Regions from separate parts of the Cobetia sp. SIMBA_158 genome, predicted to be linked through region 1. Evidence: predicted binding sites of a transcription regulator. Region 1 holds the regulator's gene; each other region holds the start of a gene.

Evidence for each region. The regulator PhoB, encoded in region 1, activates phosphate uptake and scavenging genes when phosphate is short. The targets are predictions, from matches to a motif close to TGTCATANNNNTGTCANA.
Region 2: phbB (acetoacetyl-CoA reductase) is a predicted target of PhoB. The motif match lies at 2,609-2,626, and genes of this name have one in related genera.
Region 3: R2R70_RS11775 (UTRA domain-containing protein) is a predicted target of PhoB. The motif match lies at 3,516-3,533, and genes of this name have one in related genera.
Region 4: R2R70_RS13315 (alkaline phosphatase) is a predicted target of PhoB. The motif match lies at 1,543-1,560, and genes of this name have one in related genera.

Annotation. Positions count from the first base shown of each region.
Region 1 is NZ_JAWJYL010000005.1:265,181-270,399, forward strand. It holds gene cysZ (sulfate transporter CysZ) at 157-885, shown strand; gene phoR (phosphate regulon sensor histidine kinase PhoR) at 1,072-2,394, opposite strand; gene phoB (phosphate regulon transcriptional regulator PhoB) at 2,402-3,091, opposite strand; gene ubiA (4-hydroxybenzoate octaprenyltransferase) at 3,315-4,205, opposite strand; gene R2R70_RS10540 (chorismate--pyruvate lyase family protein) at 4,273-4,860, opposite strand; gene R2R70_RS10545 (NAD(P)/FAD-dependent oxidoreductase) at 5,170-5,219, shown strand, end outside.
Region 2 is NZ_JAWJYL010000020.1:27,491-32,709, reverse strand. It holds gene R2R70_RS18485 (tetratricopeptide repeat protein) at 304-1,269, opposite strand; gene R2R70_RS18480 (EVE domain-containing protein) at 1,404-1,883, opposite strand; tRNA gene R2R70_RS18475 (tRNA-Met) at 2,054-2,130, opposite strand; tRNA gene R2R70_RS18470 (tRNA-Met) at 2,174-2,250, opposite strand; tRNA gene R2R70_RS18465 (tRNA-Met) at 2,304-2,380, opposite strand; gene phbB (acetoacetyl-CoA reductase) at 2,751-3,497, shown strand; gene R2R70_RS18455 (DUF349 domain-containing protein) at 3,649-5,219, opposite strand, start outside.
Region 3 is NZ_JAWJYL010000007.1:2,261-7,479, reverse strand. It holds gene R2R70_RS11790 (putative 2-aminoethylphosphonate ABC transporter permease subunit) at 1-102, opposite strand, end outside; gene R2R70_RS11785 (putative 2-aminoethylphosphonate ABC transporter ATP-binding protein) at 102-1,325, opposite strand; gene R2R70_RS11780 (putative 2-aminoethylphosphonate ABC transporter substrate-binding protein) at 1,388-2,434, opposite strand; gene R2R70_RS11775 (UTRA domain-containing protein) at 2,580-3,293, opposite strand; gene R2R70_RS11770 (putative quinol monooxygenase) at 3,629-4,261, opposite strand; gene R2R70_RS11765 (PAAR domain-containing protein) at 4,559-4,894, opposite strand; gene R2R70_RS11760 (formylglycine-generating enzyme family protein) at 4,787-5,219, shown strand, end outside.
Region 4 is NZ_JAWJYL010000008.1:121,824-127,042, forward strand. It holds gene R2R70_RS13315 (alkaline phosphatase) at 1-1,301, opposite strand, end outside; gene R2R70_RS13320 (TerB family tellurite resistance protein) at 1,698-2,171, opposite strand; gene metG (methionine--tRNA ligase) at 2,421-4,472, shown strand; gene R2R70_RS13330 (DUF3465 domain-containing protein) at 4,597-5,103, opposite strand; gene R2R70_RS13335 (hypothetical protein) at 5,085-5,219, shown strand, end outside.

The DNA of each region.
Region 1 (5,219 bases):
CGCACCTGCCCACCGGCAGGCCGCGGGGCGATTGCGTCGTGGGAGCGCGAGCGATGTCAGGCGGCCGACAGCTGCGCCGCGCAGGCGGGAGTGCTAGGGTGTGGCTCCGGTCAGCCCGCTGGCTGGCCGGTTCTTTTGAGATGACGAGGACGTCGCATGATTGATGCCGTATCGGCGCTGGTCCGCGGGACCCGCATGGTCTATACCCCCGGGCTGCGCCGCTTCGTATTCGTACCGCTGGCGATCAACCTGGTGCTCTACAGCATCACGCTGTGGGTATTGTTCAACCAGTTCGGTGGCTGGATCGATTACTGGATGCTCAAGGTACCGGCGTGGCTGGACTGGCTCAGCTGGTTGATCTGGCCGGTGCTGGTGGTGAGTCTGTTGCTGGTGGTGTTCTTCACCTTCAGCCTGGTGACCAACCTGATCGCCGCGCCCTTCTACGGCATTCTGGCCGAGAAGGTCGAGCACCGTCTGGATGGCACCCTGATCGATGATGATCGCGGCCTGATGAAGATCGGCGTCGACTCGCTGGGGCGTGAAATGGCCAAGCTGGGCTACTTCATCCCGCGCATGATCGCGCTGTTCATCATCGGCTTCATCCCGGGCCTGAACCTGCTCTCGCCGCTGTTGTGGGGGCTGTTCTCGGCCTGGAGCATGTCGATCCAGTACCTCGACTACCCGATGGACAACCATCAGGTCAGCTTCGGTGACATGAAGCAGCGCCTCAAGGCGCGCTGGTGGCCCTCACTGACCTTCGGCGCCGCGGTGTTCGTCATGACGCTGGTGCCGCTGGCCAATCTGCTGTTCATCCCGGGCGCCGTCGCCGGGGCGGTACTGATGTGGCAGAGCCACTACCGTCAGTTGCCGGCGCCGCGTCGTTGAGACAGCCTGTCGCAGAGCTGGCTTGTCGCTGAACTGACTCGTCGCTAGGTTGGCACGTCGCTGAAATAGCCGCAGTGTCGTCTGATTGACCAAACGAAACGCCCCGCAGTCGCCTCCTTTCGAGGTGGCTGCGGGGCGTTCTGCGTTGGGCTGGCGTCCGGGTCAGATCATCACGGAATCAGCCCATCACTGGGCTAGCGCACTGCTGGCCTGGGGAGCGCTTGCCTGACAGGCGCGCTCGTCGGGGAAGTGACAGCGGAAGCGCGCACCCTCGCCGGGGTGGCTGTCGATCTCCAGATGGCCCTGATGGCGAATCAGCACATGCTTGACGATGGCAAGCCCGAGGCCGGTGCCTCCCGTGGCGGTGCTGCGGCCCTTGTCGATGCGGTAGAAGCGCTCGGTCAGGCGCGGCAGGTGCACCGGGTCGATGCCATCCCCGTCATCTTCCACCTCGACCAGCAGGCCCTGGTCATCCGCCTTCCAGCGCAGGGTGATATGGCAGTCTTCGGGGGTGTAGCGCACCGCATTGAAGACCAGATTCGAGATCGCGCTGCGCAGTTCCTGCTCCTCACCGCGCAGTGACAGGCTGGCATCGGCTTCGATGGAGAAGGTGTGGCGCCCCTGGGACAGGCCTTCGGCGTCGTCGCGGATATGGCCGAGCAGGGCGCTCATGTCGATGCAGCGACCATTGTCGGACAGCTCGTCGGTTTCCAGGCGTGACAGGGTCAGCAGGTCCTCGACCAGGTGCTGCATGCGGTCGGTCTGGCTCTGCATCTGGCCCAGTCCACGCTGCCAGCGCGGTGGCAGGTCATCGGCGTAATCGGAGTAGGTCTCGAGATAGCCGGCCAGTACCGTCAGCGGCGTGCGCAGCTCATGGGAGACATTGGCCACGAAGTCGCGGCGCATCTCTTCCAGACGATAGAGGCGGGTGACGTCACGCAGCATGACCAGACGCTCGTTGTCACCGAACAGGGTGATGGAGATCTGCAGCGTCAGGTTGTCAGACAGCGGCGACTGGAGCGTCAGCGGCTCGCGGTAGGCCAGCCGATTGAAGTAGTCGATGAAGACGGGGTCACGCAGATAGTTGGTGATGTGCTGGCCGCGGTCGTGGCTGGCCTTGAGGCCGACCAGCTGCTCGGCAGCGCTGTTCCACCATTCCATGTCACCGTGGTTGTCCAGCATCACCAGGCCGTCGCGCATGGCCTCGGAGGATTCCTGGATACGGTTGAGGATGCTGCGCAGTCGCTCCTGAGCCTGACGCTGGCCCTTCTGGTAGCGGTAGAGACGATCGAGCAGGTCTCCCCAGACGCCATCGCCGGGCGGCGGCTCTTCATGGGGATTGGTGATCAGCCAGGTGTAGAGGCTCTTCAAGTGCTTGAGATGGACGAACAGATACAGCGAAAGACCCAGCGCCAGGCCCCAGCCCAGATGGCCCAGCAGGCCACCGATCAGGCCGAAGCCACCGGCAAGGTAGCCGAGGCGCCATAGCTCGTTGGTCCAATAGCGCATGAATCCCTCAGGCCTGAGCGCTGAAGCGGTAACCGGTGCCGCGGACGGTCTGGATCAGATGCTGATGGCCTGTGCCCAGCGCCTTGCGCAGGCGACGGATGTGCACGTCCACGGTGCGCTCCTCGACATAGACGTTGCCGCCCCATACCTGATCGAGCAGCTGACTGCGCGTGTAGGCACGCTCCTGATGCGTCATGAAGAACTGCAGCAGGCGATATTCGGTCGGGCCGACATCCAGCGAGTTGCCATGGGCGGTGACGCGGTGGCTGGCCGGGTCGAGCATCAGGCCCTCGACTTCCACCGCCTCCTCGACCCCCTTGGGAGTGGTGCGACGCAGCACGGCCTTGAGACGGGCGACCAGCTCGCGCGGCGAGAAGGGCTTGGTGATGTAGTCGTCGGCACCGGCTTCCAGGCCTTGAATCTTGTTGTCTTCCTCGCCCTTGGCGGTCAACAGGATGATCGGCAGCTCCGAGGTGGTCTCGTCACGCTTGAGACGCCGCGCGAGCTCCAGGCCACTGGTACCCGGCATCATCCAGTCCAGCAACAGCAGATCGGGCTTTTCATCGACGACGATGGCGTGGGCGTCCTGGGCATTGTCTGCCTCCAGCACGCGGTAATCCGCCATTTCGAGGGCAACGGCGATCATCTCGCGAATCGAGGATTCATCGTCGACAATCAGTACGGTCTTGGAGCTCATCGCTAGATCCCATGCAGCAGTCGGCGCACGCGCCAGAATGACAAGTCGATGACGATTACAACCCGCTTATATGACAACGAGATGACAACTGCCAGCATGGCAGCTTGCACGCAAGCCTGCCAGCCACCTTGGAGGCGCGGCAGGCAGGCATGAACCGTGGGCTGGGGAGCAACAGAGGGCAGGGGTCGCTTTAAATTAAATAATACTAATGTTTATGCAGGCGTCAGCTCATCGGCCAGGTCGCCAGGGCGATACCGGCGAAGATCAGCAGACCCGTCCAATGATTGTTGAGGAAGGCCTGGAAGCAGGGCGCACGCTCACGCTCCCGGATCAGACGTTGCTGCCAGACGAAGGTGACGGCGGCGGCGGCCAGCCCCAGCCAGTAGAAGATGCCTAGCACCAGCTGCAGGCCGATGCCGATCAACACCGCCAGCATGCCCAGCTGCAACAGACCGATCATCAGCTTGTCGGCACGCCCGAACAGCACGGCGGTGGACTTGATGCCCACCTTGAGGTCGTCGTTGCGATCGACCATCGCATAGGCGGTGTCGTAGGCCACCGTCCACATCAGATTGGCAGCGAACAGCCACCAGCCGTAGGTCGGTACCTCCTCCAGCGTCGCGGCGAAGGCCATCGGAATCGCCCAGCCGAAGGCGGCGCCCAGCACCACCTGGGGCAGATGATGGAAGCGCTTCATGAACGGATAGCTGGCCGCCAGCAGCACGGCGACGATCGACAGCAGCACCGTGGTCAGGTTGGTGAAGCACACCAGCACGAAGGCGGCCGCGACCAGCCCCCCGAACAGCGTCAGCGCCTCGCGCTCCGAGATGCGACCCGAGGTCAGCGGCCGGTCTCGCGTGCGCTCGACATGCTTGTCCCAATGGCGGTCGGCGTAGTCGTTGATGACGCAGCCGGCGGCGCGCATCAGATAGACCCCGGCGATGAAGATCAGCAGGGTCGTGCGCTCGGGAATGCCATCTGCCGCCAGCCACAGTGCCCACAGGGTCGGCCACATCAGCAGCCAGGTGCCGATGGGGCGGTCCAGCCGTGTCAGGGCGAGGTAGTCGGCCAGTCTGGAAGGACGCGAAGCGGCGGAAGTGGATGACGCGGTCATCGGGGCTCCTGGGCGGGTGGTAGTGGGCAAGGGAAGAGAGGGAAACGAGGCCAGTCGGGCGCAAGGCTCAGGCCAGCTGCAGCGCGTGCTGGAAGGCCGGTGTGAAGCCCTCCTGCACCAGCACCTTGAAGCGACCATGCGAGAACATCGAGCGGCGCATCCACAGGCTGGTGGTGCGGGCCAGCGGCCTGGGGCTCGAAAGCACCAGCGGGGCACGGCTGACATCGATGGCGCTGCGGGTCAGGTCGGGCTGGCGAAACAGCCAATGGCCCAGCGAGCGCTCACCCAGCGTCGAGAGGCGATGACCGTGGGTCAGGTCCAGCGCCGCCAGCGAGCGTGCGATCACCCATGGCGTATCGCCATGACAGAGCGCCACTTCGCGCCGCCAGACATGCCGGCGTGAGCCGATGCCCAGCAGGCGTGCCTCATCCAGCCGCGCGGGGCCGGTGTCCTGCAGCAGCAGGCGCACGCGCAGGCCCTGGATTGGCTGGCCATCGCGTTCATCCTGCTGCTGCATGGCGCTGGCAAGACGCTGGGTCAGCGAGTCCGTCGAGGAGAGCCACGCCCACCAGCCGGCCGGCATGACACCTTGCAGCGTGGCAGCCGGCTGCCAATGGCGGCGCACCGCCGCCGAAGCAGCGGGTGCGGCGCGCATGTGCGAAGGCCAGCGAGGCGCAGGCTGGCATAGAGTCTCGGTTGACGAATGAGGCGCCTCACAGGTGGAGGTCTGTGGCGTGAGCGCTGCGCGATGAGGCTCGCCTGCTGGGCATCGGACCACGGTGAATTCCCTGTCAGGATGACGAAATGGCGAGTCTAGCATGGCCGGGCGGCAAGGCCTCCCGCTCAGGCATGCCTGCACTGCTGGCGGGCTGGTATGCTGGGCGCATTCATCGGCGTTCATGACGGACGCTGCTGGCGCTCTTTCATCAGCGCTTCCCTCGGATCGATCTCAGGAGATGGTGCCATGCGCGACCCTCGCACCCTTGTCATCATTGGTACCGGCATGGCGGGCAT
Region 2 (5,219 bases), on a different contig from region 1:
TCGCCGCCATCTTCCCGCTGCCGTGCTCCCGCGGCGTCATCTGCCACCCCGTCTGCGCCAGACGCCGTGAAGTCTGCGGGCCAGGAACTAGAGGTGGACTTTCCGCCCAGCGTGCGCGAATCGCGTGCTCGCCCCTCGCTTCTCAAGGGCTGGAGCCGTCGTTAGCCCTTGAATCGGCGCGACGGCAGGCCCTCAATGACAAGGCCCCGCTTCCTTTACCGGAGGCGGGGCCTTGTCGTCTGCGTGGCGTGATCAACTCATTGATACGGTCAGCGCACCAGCACGATCAGTACATCAGCACGATCAGTACATCAGAGCGAACAGTTGGCGGCGGAAGCGCACGGTCAGCTCATGGGTCGCGCCGAGGGCGTCGAAGACACGCAGCAGCGTCTTGCGTGCCAGATCATCGCCGTACTGGCGGTCGGTCTTCACCAGACTGATCAGGGCATCCAGCGCCAGCTCGTAATGGCCATCCGCCAGGTCACGCATGGCGCGCTGGTAGCGGGCTTCGCTGTCGTCCCGCTCGATCATCGCCTGCACCTCTTCGGGAGACGGTGCCTCGGCGATGAAGTCGATGCGTGCGCGTACGCCACGCGCCTGGGCACCATCACGGTCTTCCGGCTTGAGGGAATCCAGCAGCTGACGGGCCTCTTCACCATTGCCTTCGGCGACCAGCACCGAGGCGAGGTGGATGTGGTATTCCGGCGTCTCGGGGGATTCCTGCGCCAGCTGCTGATACAGCGCCTTGGCGGTGACGAGGTCGCCGCTTTCCAGTGCAGTGGCCGCCTGCTCCGCGAGGCTGGGACCTGCTCCTGCCGCCGGCTGGACCTTGTGCTGCTCGAGGAACTGGCGAATCTCGGCTTCCGGACGTGCGCCGGTGAAGTTGCCTGCCAGACCGCCCTGGATGACCAGCTTGACGTCCGGCACCGAGCGCACGCCCAGCTGAGCGGCGATGTCCTGCTGTTCCTCGGCGTTCAGCTTGGCCAGGATGAAGCCGCCCGCATATTCACGTGCCAGCTTCTCGAGGATCGGCGTCAGGACGAGGCAATGCTCGCTCTGCGGCGACCAGCAATCCAGCAGTACCGGCACTTGCTGTGAGGCTTCCAGCACCTGCTGAAGATTGCTCATGTCCACATCGATGATGTAGGTGTTGGCGTCTTCTGCCTGGCGCGGTGCACTGGCGGCACCGCCGCCGACCACCCCTTGTGGCTGGGCGGCGGTGGTGTCATTGCCGGTCAGTGGCTGGCCGGTATTGGGATCGATGATCATGGTGCATGCCCCGAAATTCTGTCTGCGATTCAAGGCTCGCGTGCGAGCCGGTTGGCCTGATGATGCGGCCCGTCGCAGTGGAGTTCAAGGCGCTGCCGGACACTTCCTGGCGCGAGCGCCCCGGGCGCGTCGGTTCACGGCAGCAGGGTGTCGTCGGCCAGGCTGGCGATGCAGGCGGCTTCGCTCTCGCTGAGCGGCATCACGGACAGGCGTGCGCGGCGCACCAGGTGGCTGTCCGCCAGCTCGGGTCGGGCCTTCAGGCGCGCGATGGGCAGGGTGGTGCGCAGCGGGCGAAGGTAGCTCAGACGCGGGGCGACCCAGCGCGGAGGCTTGTCGGCATCGATATCCGCCACCTGACGTGGGTCGAAGCCCTTGTGCTCAGGATCACTGGCCGTCGGGTCGGGCAGGGCGAGTTCGCTGACGATGGCCAGTCCGACCACCGCAGGCACCTTGCAGCTGGAGTGCTGGATGAGCACGACATCACCGAGCTGCATCTCACGCAGGAAGTTGCGCGCCTGGTAGTTGCGCACGCCATCCCAGAGCGCCGGTGATTCGCGGCGCAGGTCATCCAGCGAGAAGGCATCGGGTTCGGTCTTGACCAGCCAGTGGCGCATGCAGGCACTCCCTTGGGACTGACGTGATGAGTGTGAAGGGGCCCGGTGTGAAGAGGCCCGGTGTGGATAGGGGTAGCCAGGCCCGAGAACCGGCTTCCTCGCCATCATCGCACAGGAATTTCACGCATACGAAAAAGGCCTGATGCATGGCATCAGGCCTTTCGAATTCTTGGTAGCGGGGACCGGATTTGAACCGATGACCTTCGGGTTATGAGCCCGACGAGCTACCAGACTGCTCCACCCCGCAACACTGGGTACTGCCTTTGCTCCAACTCTGACGCATCAGAGGTTGGTAGCGGGAACCGGATTTGAACCGATGACCTTCGGGTTATGAGCCCGACGAGCTACCAGACTGCTCCATCCCGCAACATTACGTTGGTGTCTGACCGGCAATTACCTTGATAGGCAACGACTTGTCAGTGGTAGCGGGGACCGGATTTGAACCGATGACCTTCGGGTTATGAGCCCGACGAGCTACCAGACTGCTCCACCCCGCATCAACGTGGGGCGTAGTATAAGGATATACAGTGCTGCGTCAACCGTTATCCCGTAATTGACGCAAACTTCTCGTGTCCGGTGAGTCGTCACCAACCCGTCTGCGCCTCTTGAGCGATTATCGGCATCTTGTGTGAGAGATCTGCTACATACATTCCCGCTGCATCCTGTCCATACTGAGGTGGACGCGCCTCGCACAGGCGGATGGCAGGCGTCACAGAGTGCACGATTGTCATCAGGCTGTTAGAGACGCGGGTCATTGTTGTCGTTGCAGGCATTCTCGTTTTCTCAGGGCGGGGGTGTCCGCAGATTCGCCAGGCTGTGCCCAAGCCAAGGACACAGGACGTTCCAGGATTAGGGAGACACAATAAGATGACACAAACAGCACCCGTCGCATGGGTTACCGGTGGTACCGGTGGCATTGGTTCCGCTATCTGCCGCGAGCTGGCGAACCAGGGGTATCAGGTAATTGCGGGTTACAGGAACAAGGAAAAGGCAGAGGGGTGGCTGTCGGAACAGCGCGCTGCCGGGTTCGAGAACATCGCACTGTCCGGCATCGAGCTGGACAACTTCGAAGCCTGTCAGGCAGGCGTCAACGAAATCCGCGAGCGCTTCGGTCCGATCGCGGTTCTGGTCAACTGCGCCGGCATCACGCGTGATACCTCCATGCGCAAGATGAGCTATGAGCAGTGGCGCGAAGTCATCAACTGCAACCTCGACAGCGTCTTCAACACCTGCCGTGCCGTCATCAATGACATGCTGGAGCACAAGTACGGCCGCATCGTGAACATCTCCTCCATCAATGGCCGCAAGGGCCAGTTCGGGCAGGTCAACTACTCGGCCGCCAAGGCGGGCATGCATGGTCTGACCATGGCGCTGGCGCAGGAAACCGCGACCAAGGGCATTACCGTCAACACCCTGTCACCGGGCTACATCGCCACCGACATGATCATGAAGATCCCCGAAGAGATCCGTGAATCGATCCGCGAGACCATCCCGGTCAAGCGTTATGGTCAGCCGGACGAGATCGCACGTGCGGTCGCCTTCCTGGCCGACGAGAAATCCGGCTTCATCACCGGTGCCAACCTGGATATCAATGGCGGCCAGTTCATGGGCTGATGCTCTGCGCTAGCGCGAGCCAGAGCAGGGTTGGCACCCGGCCCCCTCTGGCAAGAGAATGAAAAAGCCCCCGTCTCTATCGAGACGGGGGCTTTTCGTTGCCATGACTTCAATCTTGCGAGCGCGTCGTCACCAGCTCAAGAGCACAGGCTCAGTGATTGAACAGCGCATCGAAGCGCGGCAGTTCGGTCTGCCAGGCGTCCCAGTCCAGCGGACCGTTGGCGAGCAGCGCATCCAGCACCTCATCCAGCTCTTCTTCACGTTCCATGCGCTCGCCCAGCTGCTGGTTGATGCGCGCGACCTGCACGGTCAGGCGGCGTGATTCATCTTCGCTGCCCAGCGGGGCCTCGAACAGAATGGCCAGGTGGACACGCAGCTCGGCCAGGCGCTCATTGGCGGCGCTGCAGTTGCTCGGCAGGGCCTGGCGCATCTGGTTGCGCGCCGCATTGGCCTGACGGCTGTTGTCGTCGAAGGCCGAGGTGTTCGGCAGCTCGACATCCTGCACGTCGCCGTTGCGCGCGCTGGCATCCGCCACGGCGTGCTGTTCGAGCAGATCACGCCATTGCTGCCATTCCTCGCGCAGCTGCAGGGCGTGCAGTTCATCCAGACGCTGCTCACGACGCTTGAGAATGCCGGTCCAGCGACGACGCATGCCGTCGCCCCGCTTGCCGCGCGGCAGCGGGCCAAGGGTGTCGGCTTCCTTCAGGGCGTCATCGAGCAGGGCGGCGTCTTCCAGCGTCTCCGGCTCCCAGCTGTCGAGACGTTCGATCAGCGCCTGCCACTGATCCAGACGTGCCTGCTCGCGGCTGTCGCGGTCTTCGCGGTCCTGATCGCGCGCGGCGAAGATACGATCACACGCCGCGCGGAAGGCGGCCCACAGGCGTTGCTCTTCGCCCTTGGGCGCGCGGCCCATCTCGCGCCAGCGACTCTGCAGGGCCTTGGCCTGTTCGGCGCGGGCACGTGCTGGTGAGTCCTCATTGGCCAGTGCCTCGACGGCATCGACCAGTGCCTGCTTGGCGGCGGCGATCTGGCCCGCGCGGCTGTCGATCAGCCCCTGCAGTGCCGTCAGTGCTTCACCGAAGCGGTGCGACAGCTGGCGACCGGGACCTGCGGGCACCGGCGTGTGGCGACGCCATTCCTCACGGGCGCGATCACGGATCTGGCGCAGGGAGTCGGGGTCGGCATCGTCCATGGCGTGGCCGTTGAGCGATTCGAGCTGCTCGCAGAGCGCTTCGCGCATGGCCAGATTGTGTTCACGCAGCTGCTTGCGCGATTCGCGGTAATCCCGCAGGCGCAGCTTGATGGCGTCAGAGGCGGTGCGGAACGCCTGGCTGGCATCGCGGCTGGCGGCCGCATCACCCAGCTCGCGCCATTGCTGAATCAGCTGCTGGTGCTGGCGGTCGCGCTGCTCATCGCTGATGTCATCGCGCTCGCTCAGGGTGGTGATGGCCTCGAGCAGTTGCTCGCGCTTGGGCGCCGCGACGAAGTTCTGCCAGTCACGGAGTTCCGCGACACGCGCACCCAGCTGGCGCAGGCGGGTCTGGCGGGCATTGTCGAGCTGGCCTTCGGTGCGATCGCGCAGTGAGCGATGCAGACGGCTGGCCGGCTTGAGCTTGCCGGCATCGAGATCCGCTTCCAGGCGTGCCAGTTCGGCATCCAGTGCGTCCAGATCCAGGCTCGCCTTGCCGTCGGCCGCGCGGGAGGCGTCGGCTGACTCGGCGT
Region 3 (5,219 bases), on a different contig from region 1:
CAGCAGGCCGATGACCAGCAATGCCAGGGCCAGCAGCAACATCAACAGACGCAAGCCGGACTCGCCTGACAGCCGACCCGACAAGGGCAATGCGCGCGCCATCATGCCTGCGCCTCCACCAGCGGATACAGGCGGATCGCCTCGGACGGCAGACGCACACCCACCCGGGCGCCGACCCGCACGCCCAGTGACTCGCTGTCCTTGAGCGCCACATCCGCCGACAGTGTCTGCCCACAGCCCTCAAGCGTCAGAGTGATACGCAGGAAGGCGCCGAGAAACTCGACGTGCTCCACCTGCGCCGGCAGCCCCTCACCCACTGCGCACAGCGAGACGGCTTCCGGGCGAATGGCCAGACGCGCCTGATCCAGCCCCTCAAGATCATGCGCCGCGCATTCCAGACGCTGCTGACCCAGACGCAGAGTACTGGCGTTCTCGGGACAGCATTGCAGGAAGTTCATGCTGCCGATGAATTCGGCCACGAAGGCGCTCGCCGGCTGACGATAGATCTCGGCGGGGGTGCCGATCTGCTCGATCACACCATGGTTCATCACCACGATGCGGTCCGCCATGGCCAGGGCCTCTTCCTGGTCGTGGGTCACCATGATGGTGGTGACGCCCAGCCGTGCCTGCAGTGCCTTGATCTGACTGCGCAGATGCAGGCGTACGCGCGCATCCAGTGCTGAAAGCGGCTCATCGAGCAACAGCAGCCCCGGCTCGGTCGCAAGCGCCCGCGCCAGTGCCACGCGTTGCTGCTGGCCCCCGGACAGGGCCGCCGGATACTTGCCTTCACTGCCGGCCAGGTCCACCAGGGTGAGCAGCTCCGTCACGCGGCGGCGCATCGCGTCACGCGCATCGCGCCGATTGCGCAGCCCATAGGCCACGTTGTCGAACACGGTGAGATTGGGGAACAGCGCATAGGACTGGAAGACGATGCCGAAGTCGCGCGCCTGCGGCGGCAGCCGTGAGATGTCCTGGCCGCGCTGGTGGATGGTGCCTTCGCTCTGCGGCGCAAGCCCGGCGATGGCGCGCAGCAAGGTGGTCTTGCCACAGCCGGAGGGGCCGAGGAAGCACACGAATTCGCCTTCGCGGATCGCGAGGTCGATCTCGCTCAGGGCCGTGAACTGGCCATAGCGCTTGGTGAGGCCGCTGATCTTGAGGTGAATGCTGTCTGACGACGCAGAACGCGTGGTGAGTGCCTGAGGCGCTGCGTCACGCGCAGGCGCCCGGGCTGCAGGGGCGGATACCGCGCGAGGCGAGGCGCCGGCAGTCGATGGCGGCGCTTGACGCGAGGCGTGATGACGCGGGGGTGCGGTCACAAGAGACATGCGAGAAACTCCCGACCCCGGCGCAAGGCGCCGGGGCAATGACGAAGGTGGCTGGGCGTGACTTACTGACTGTCGGACTTGCCGTCGTAACGGCGCTGCCATTCGGCGAGCACTGCATCCCGCTGGTTGGCCGCCTTGGCAAAGTCAGCCTCGATCATCATCTCGGTGATATTGGCCGGATAATGCTCGATCGGCTTGGCCACCCCCGGATAGGCCACGACCGCATAGCCTTCGTTGTAGAGTTCATTGGCCGGCTTGGACACTGCCCAATCCATCAGTGTCTGCGCCGCTTCACGCTTGTCGGTGCCCTTCATGATCGCCGCGGCTTCCATGTCCCAGCCCAGCCCTTCCTCGGGGAAGACCAGATCCACCGGTGCGCCCTGTGCCTTGAGGCGCGCGCCTCGGAAGGCGAAGGACACACCAACCACGGCCTCGCCGGAACCGGCCAGGTTGCAGGGCGCTGAGCCTGAGTGGGTGTAGCGGGCAATGTTGTCGTGCAGGCGGTCCATGTAATCCCAGCCGCCGTCGTCACCCCACAGCTGCAACCAGCTGGCGACATCCAGATAGCCGGTACCGGAAGAACTCGGGTTGGGCATGAACACGTGGCCCTTGAACTCGGGACGCGTGAGGTCTTCCCAGGACGTCGGCTTGGGCACTCCCAGTCGCTCACCTTCGACGGTGTTGTAGCAGAGCGAGGCGACCCAGGCGTCCATCCCGACCCAGGACGGGTCCTGGCCATCACGGTAGGCGGGGTCGACGAACTTGGTATCCAGCGCCTCGACTCCCTTGGGGGCATAACGCGACAGCATGCCCTCCTTCTCGAGCACCAGCAGGCTGGTCGCGGCCAGGCCCCACACCACATCCGCCTGCGGGTTGTCCTTCTCGGCAAGCAATCGTGCGGTGATCACGCCCGTGGAGTCGCGCACCCATTTGATGTCGATATCCGGGTGCGCCTGCTGGAAGCGTTCGGCATATTTCTGCAGATCATCGGACTCCACCGCGGTATAGACGGTGAGCTCGGTGGCCGCCTGGGCATTGAGGGAAACAACCAGACCAACGGCACTGGCCAGCAAGGAACGGGTGAGGAAGGAACGGGTCAAGAAGGACATCGGGACTCTCCAACGCTTGGAATGAATGGCTCTCGCCATCTGGTATATACCAAGAGTATGAGCGGGCCGAATGACACCCTCGTGACAGTCAGTTGAAGGCCCAGTGAAACAGCGTTACCTCATATAGTGTCCCTGCAGCGCGGTTTCAGGGCTTGTTCTTGAGCGTGACGGTGATGCACAGCGCATTGTGCAGCCAGCGCTCTTCGTCATAGCCGATGGGACGATGCTGCTCATCGAAGGTAGCGCGACGTACGGTCAGACCGGGGCTGCCCATGGCGACCCCCAGCTCCCGGGCGGCCTGCTCCCCCAGCGACTCGGAGTAGAAGCGCAGCTCACGATGGGCCAGCGTCAAGCCGTAGCGCCCGCGCAGCTCCGCCCACAGTGACACCCCGAACTGGCCCTCCTCGAGCAGTCCCGGCGCGCGCTCTGGCACCACCCACATCGACTCGCTGAGCACGGCGCGCTCATCCACGAAACGCCGGCGGCGAATATGATAGAGCGGTGTCTGGGCCGCCAGGCCAAGCGCTTGCGCAGCCGGTGGGTGGGCCTGAACATCGGTCAGCAGCACTTCCGTCCGTGGGCGCCGCCCCTGCGCCGTCACATAGTCATTGAAGCCCGAGTCACGCGTGGGGTCGTAATCCAGCCGCGGCGGCGACACGAACCACCCACGCCGATTGCTGCGATGAATGCGCCCTTCCCCCTCCAGCTGCCCCAACGCCTGACGCAACGTCACGCGCGTGGTATCGAAGCGCTCGGCCAGCACTCGTTCAGAAGGCAATCGCCCTTCTTCAAAGGCATCAGGGTCCTTCAGCTGTTCGCGCAGGCGATCGGTAAGGTGGAGGTAATACGCATCACTCATGACGGGGAGTCCTGACAAAAGATGAAGAGGGTTGCCACTACCGGGTAATAACACGGCGCCGCTTGCCCCGCCGGCGAAGAAAATGCCCGGGGCTCTGCGCCGCCAAACGGCTGGACGCTCCAGAAACTATCACATCTGCGTGACTCGCACTGACCTGCCAGCTTATGTGCCGGTGGCGCTGCAGGATTTCATGACAGCCGCCTGGTTGAGCTCACAGGCGTGGATGGCGGTGGGATGACACGCTGATATTCAAAGGGAGGTGAACGCACAATGCGCAGCCTCTAAGGGCTGCGCATCGAATGGGCAAGCAGGAAACGAATGACCGGCGGGATAACTCAGAACTCGCTGACGATATTCAGGTACTGCTTCATGTCCCCGACCATGGCCTGCTCCAACAGCTTGCCTGTCTCGATGGCATAGGGCTGCTGGAAGTGAATGTCCCACAGGTCTGATTCCGTGCGCCAATGCTCGTATATCACCAGCGTGTCGTCCTGCCCGTCGATGGTATACAGATCAAACACGAGATTGCCCGGCTCCTCACTGCGCGTCTTCGCCACATGCGTGGTGAATTGCTGCAGTAACCGAGCGCGATATTCTTCCTTGATCTTGAAGATGAAGAAGATACTGAATACCTCATCTTCCGGCTGCACGTGCCTGGGGTTCGCCTCCTGCAATGGCGCCGGGTCAGTATCGTTCAAGGGCATCACCTCGAATGGCGATGCCAACGCCGTGTCAGCCAGTTTCAGCAAGGCTTGCGCGTAGGGCTGGTTCACATGTGCCTGATGCGCTTCGGTGCTTGCCCAGCGCTCGTAGGCGAAGATGGTGGTGGGAGAATCCTTGGCCGCGAAGAAACGCATTTCCAGCATCCCCGGTTCAGCCGCTGAGCCCAGCTTGTTGTCAGCCAAGGCCTGCTTGAAGGTATCGAGTTGTTCGGGCTTGACGTCAAATTTCACGATCAAGGTGAGCATGGAGATGCCCCTTTTAGTCAGTGGTTGTCATCGGCCCAACGGCAAGATCTGCTGCGTCACGTGGCAGCAGCTCTGTCTCGGGAAGTGACTGACACTATCTTTCGCTGCCTAGCTGAAAAACCCGCGGCGCGGAGAAAGACTTTCAATGAAACCTTGAACGTGAATGCAGCCCCCTCCACAGCAATGCGGCGCTTGAAACATGAGACTGCGGCGCTAACGCAGATCCAGAACGAAAAATCCCGCAGCCAAGGCTACGGGATCATCGAATACAGATATCTCCTAGACGAGCTCACACTCTCATCCCAGGCCGTGCTTGCCACTTGCCGCAGAGATCAGCGCCGCCCCACATGCCGTATGGCAGCCGTGAAACGCCACCGGCTTGCCATTCAAGCTGATGGTGGGATTACCCAAGATGATACTGTATGTGTCAAACTCAGGGTTGTTTTGAAGACATATTTGTAACGAAGCTGCATCGCCAAGCGGCCAGCCGCAGAATACGGATGCGACAGTTTTATAGGGACATTCATGAAATATACAGTTGTTCTGACGACACTCTCTGCCATAGGTGTTAGCGCTTGCAATAATATTAATGCTGATATAAGCAATCAGAAAGGTGTCGATGCATTGATTCAACAGACAAAAGATGCTCTTGTTCGCGTTGAAGGGGGTAGCTTCCAAATGGGGGATTTCGGCCCTATAGACCCCAACCTGAAAGGTCGCAACAAAGGGTTACCTTATAGTGCAGAACAGGATAATAAGCCGTTGCACCAGGTCACACTAGATACCTTCTACATGTCACCCACCAAAGTAACATATTCAGAATACGATATTTATACACAGGCTACGGGTAAAGAGAAGATCAATAACTCTAACAAATATGAAATGCGATTCCGTCAGGATAATGTGCCTGCTGGTGTAAATTGGCAACAAGCCAAAAAGTATTGCGGTTGGCTAGCTG
Region 4 (5,219 bases), on a different contig from region 1:
AAGTCACTATTGCCATTGACAGCCGCCATCAAGCGCGCCGGTGTGCGCTCATCTTGCGGTAGTGCCTCGAAATCACTGAGCAGCTCGTAATAGGTCTGCTTCTGCTCATAGAGACTGTCCAGAATCGAGAAGTCACCAAAATTGAAATTGGGTGCGTAATCCTGATCTGCGAATGCAGGGCCTGATTTCTTCTGCGCTGCCGGTAAATTGGCGCTGGAATAACTGAAGCCGAATGCCCCCGTCTCATGGTCGGCCGTTACCAGGATTATTGTATCGTCTCGCTCTCGCGCCCAGTCATAGACACCTTGCACGGCCTCATCGAACTTGATCAGTTCATTGAGCATGGTGCCCGCATCATTGGAATGCGCGGCCCAGTCGATCTGGCCACCCTCGACCATCAAAAAGAAACCATCATCATCCTGTTCCAGCATTGACAGTGCTTTCTGGGTCATCTCATGCAGGGTCGGCTGCTGACGCTGTGGGTCATCATGGCTATCTCGATAGCTGATACCATCCGCCATACCCGAGTTGGCGAATAGCCCCAATACCTTGGTGCCATTGAGTGCGGCCATCTGATCACGCGTAAAGGCTAGCCCATAGCCTTGATCTGCAGCTTCCTGGAGCAGATTTCGTTCATCCTTGCGCTTGGAGGTTGGCGACCAGGCACCTTGCATCAGCGTCTCGACACTGCCCGCGCTTTCCCCCGGCTCACTGACGGACTGTGGCACGAAGTGACGCAACCCTCCCGACAGCATGACATCCGGCCCGGTCATGAGCATGTCTTCGGCAATGGCATTTTCCAGTGAACGATGCGGCTGGTGGGCGGCGAAGGCCGCCGGAGTCGCGTGGGTCAGGCGCGTATCGGACACCAATCCGGTGGCCTTGCCGACTCGTTTGGCAAGCTCGAGGACGGTTTCCACCCGATTACCCTCTGAATCTATGCCGATCACCTCGCCCCCGGTGAAGATACCCGTCGAGAGCTGAGTCGCTGAACAGGCCGAATCCACTACCACGGCATCTTCAGGGTGAGTCAATGAAGCGCCCACCACGCCTTCCTTCGCCAGCTGGTAGAGTGCCGTCGAACGCCCCTGATATATCGAATCCGGCGCACGATTGGCGTATGTCTCCAGCATGCCAACCTGCTGGGGCCCCATACCATCGCCAATCATCAGAATGACATTCTTGATCTCTGCCGCATTGGCCAGCGGCATCCAGCTCATGCTTCCCGTCAGCGCAACGACGGCCCACCCTTTTCGACACCATCGTCCTTGCCGGTTCTGATGAGGCATCATCATGGTCATCTTCCGTGTTCCCTTATCGTTGTTGGCATCCGTGTTACCCGGGCACATACGATACTCGTGCAAGTCTGTACGTCTGTGTTCGAACGGAGCGCTTGTTGGTCAGAAATGAATCGCGATCTGCTCACATGGCGGCACCCAAGGTGCCAACTGGAGCATGCGCTTCACTATTGACGACGCAAGCAGAGCCGTCCATATCAATGGCCCGGCTACAGGACGATTCATGACGAAAGGATGACATAAAGATGTCAGATTAATGACAGACGACACTGCGACCCGAAGCCGCAAACATGACGCCCCCGCTGCCATTGGCAACGGGGGCGTCTGCTTGGGGGTGTCGTAATAGGGGCGTGTGCCTAAGGGGTGGACAGGGACACCCTTCCCAAAATTCCTGACGGATCAGGTGTCTGGCTGCGCCGCCAGCTTGGTACGGATGAACTCGCTGTGGCTGACATGCAGCAGGCCGGCAAGACGGCGGATGCGATGCTCTTCCTGCGGGTCCAGCTCGCCATCGGCGTAGGCCAGCTCCCAGAGCATGCCGATCAGCTCGCTGCGCTCCTCAAGGCTCATGTGCTCGTTGAGCTGCTTGACGAAGCGGTAGTGGTCCGTGGCCTGCTCGGCATCCTGCTCAGCCTGGGTCAGCAGGCTGGCAAGTTCCTCATCCCCCAGCGAGAAGCGCTCGGCCAGCTGGCGCGCCAGGGCTTCACGTTCGCGCACATCGAGATGGTCATCGGCGCGTACCACCTCGAACATCAGCACGGCCATGGCGAGTTCCGGGCCGGGCTCCTCGTTGGGACGGGCGTTGCTGCCGGGCATCATCACCTGGCGGATGAGACGATTGATCTGACCGGCGACGGATAGCTGTGCTGGCATGCTGACCTCCAGGAACGGAAAATGTAGTGTCCTTGAATCCTTCATGAGGGCAGCGGCACGGGTTGCAACCTCGCAGTTGCGCACGCCAGCGTTGCCGGTGACGCGACGCGCCCTTCGCGCCGCCCGCACCTTCGCGATATAGTAGCGCCCATCCCGACGGGGCGATGCGTTCGCCCCTTATCACGAGTCATCCCGGCGAGTGGCTGCGCAGTGCGCAGCAGGCGCCCTTTACCGTCAAGACGAGGCCTCATGTCAGCGCGCAAGATTCTGGTTACCAGTGCCCTGCCCTATGCCAATGGGTCGATCCACCTGGGTCACCTGCTTGAGTACATCCAGACCGACATCTGGGTACGCTTCCAGAAAAGCCGTGGCCACGAATGCCATTACGTGTGCGCCGATGACGCCCACGGCACCGCCATCATGCTGCGTGCCGAGCAGGAAGGTGTCACCGCCGAGCAGCTGATCCAGCGTGTGAGTGACGAGCACCAGGCCGACTTCGCCAAGTTCGGCGTCGGCTTTGACAACTATCACTCCACCCACTCGCCGGAGAACCGCGCCCACAGCGAGCGCATCTATCTGGCACTGCGCGATGCCGGCCATATCGCTACGCGCGATATCGAGCAGATGTTCGATCCGGTCAAGGGCCTGTTCCTCGCCGACCGCTTCATCAAGGGCACCTGTCCGAAGTGCAAGACCGAAGACCAGTACGGTGACAACTGTGAAGCTTGCGGCGCGGCCTACACGCCGGCCGAGCTGATCGATCCGGTCTCGGCCATCTCCGGCGCCACGCCGGAAATGCGCACGTCCACCCACTACTTCTTCAAGCTGCCGAACTTCGCCGACTTCCTGCAGGAGTGGACCAAGAGCGGCCGCGTGCAGAGCCAGATTTCCAACAAGCTGCAGGAATGGTTCGAGGCGGGTCTGGCCGAGTGGGACATCTCCCGCGATGCGCCCTACTTCGGCTTCGAGATTCCCGACGCGCCGGGCAAGTACTTCTACGTGTGGCTGGACGCGCCGATCGGCTACCTCGCCAGCTTCCAGAACCTGTGCGAGAAGCAGGGCATCGACTTTGACAGCTACTGGAAGGCCGATTCCGACGCCGAGGTCTATCACTTCATCGGCAAGGACATCGTCTACTTCCACGCCCTGTTCTGGCCGGCGATGCTGGAAGGTGCCGGCATGCGCACCCCGACCGGCGTCAACTGCCACGGCTTCGTGACCGTCAATGGCGCCAAGATGTCCAAGTCGCGCGGCACCTTCATCAAGGCCGACACCTACGCGCAGTTCCTCAACCCGGAATACCTGCGCTACTACTTCGCCGCCAAGCTGACCTCCGGCGTCGATGATCTCGACCTCAACCTCGACGACTTCACCGCCCGCGTGAATTCCGACCTGGTCGGCAAGGTGGTCAACATCGCCAGCCGCTGCGCCGGTTTCGTCAAGAAGTTCGGCGACGGCAAGCTGTCCGCCACCTGCGCCGAGCCGGAGCTGGTCGAGCGCTTCATCGCTGCTGGCGAAGGCATCGCGGCGGACTTCGAAGCCCGTGAATTCGCGCGCGCCATGCGCAAGGTGATGGAGCTGGCCGATGAAGCCAACACCTACATCGCCGACAAGGCGCCGTGGGCGATGGCCAAGGAAGACGGCCGCGAGCAGGAAGTGCTCGACGTCTGCTCCGTGGGCATCAACCTGTTCCGCCAGCTGATGGTCTACCTGGCGCCGGTGATTCCGGAGCTGACCGACAAGGCACGCGACTTCCTGAACCTCGAGAGCCTCGACTGGGCCAGCCGTGAAAGCGTGCTGACCGATCATGCGATCGACAAGTTCAAGCCGCTGCTGACGCGCGTCGAGCCGGAGCGCATCGACAAGATGCTCGAAGCCTCGCGCGAAGTACTGGTCGAGGAACAGAAGATCAAGGACGGCACCGCCAAGGCCGAAGCCGCGGCCGCGCCGAGCCCGCTCGACGCCGACCCGATCGCCGACGAGATCGACTTCGATACCTTCATGCAGACCGACCTGCGCGTGGCGAAGATCGTCAAGGCGGAGCACGTCGAGAAGGCGGCCAAGCTGCTCAAGCTGACGCTGGATATCGGGGGCGAGACGCGCACCGTGTTCTCCGGCATCAAGTCCGCCTACGCCCCGGAAGCGCTGGAAGGTCGTCTGACGGTGATGGTCGCCAACCTGGCGCCGCGCAAGATGCGCTTCGGCGTGTCAGAGGGCATGGTGCTGGCTGCCGGTGACGACGAAGGCATCTACCTGCTGGAGCCGCACACCGGCGCCAAGCCGGGTCAGCGCGTCACTTGATCCACTGATGATGCGCCGAGGGCTCTTTGCGATACCACGCTGAGGGCTCTTCAGCACAACGCCCCGCCAGAGACTCTCTGGCGGGGCGTTGTCGTTCATGCGTCACATCCGGTCGGCGGGACGGCTACTCATAGCGACGACCGGCATGCTCCAGCCAGCCATCCACATGACGGCCACCGGGATCATGATGCGTCCAGTGGATCACGCCGCCCTTGTCGGTCCACTCATATTCCCCGTAGAAGCCGATGCGATCACCGACCTGAAGACTGTCGATGCGTGGCGCGAGGTCGATGTTGTGCGCTACCAGAATGGTGGTGCCGCCCGCGACCCGGATCAGGAACTTCTGATGACGGCTGCCCTTGAGATCATCCCTGAGCAGACGCGTCACCTCGCCCACGCCCCGCACCTGCACATCACTCTGCTGGGCACTGATGGCACGCCTGAGTCGGCTCTCGTCCGCCGAGGAGGCGCCTTCCCCCTGCGTCGCCTCGGCCTGCGGCGACTGGAAGTCATTCCACAGCTGGGAGAGCGAGAAATTGCCATTGCCCGTCAGCTGCGAGATGCCCGCCATCGCCACCACCAGGATGATGACCCATAACGGCCGACGGCCGCGTGTTCCTGTCCTGCGCATATCTCGCTCCTTGTGCCACCCCGGATGACGTAAAAGTCGCTGATCACGCCACAATCAATAAAAGTAATAAAGGAATTCTTCTTTATTACTTCAAGAACCAAGCAAAACGCGAAACA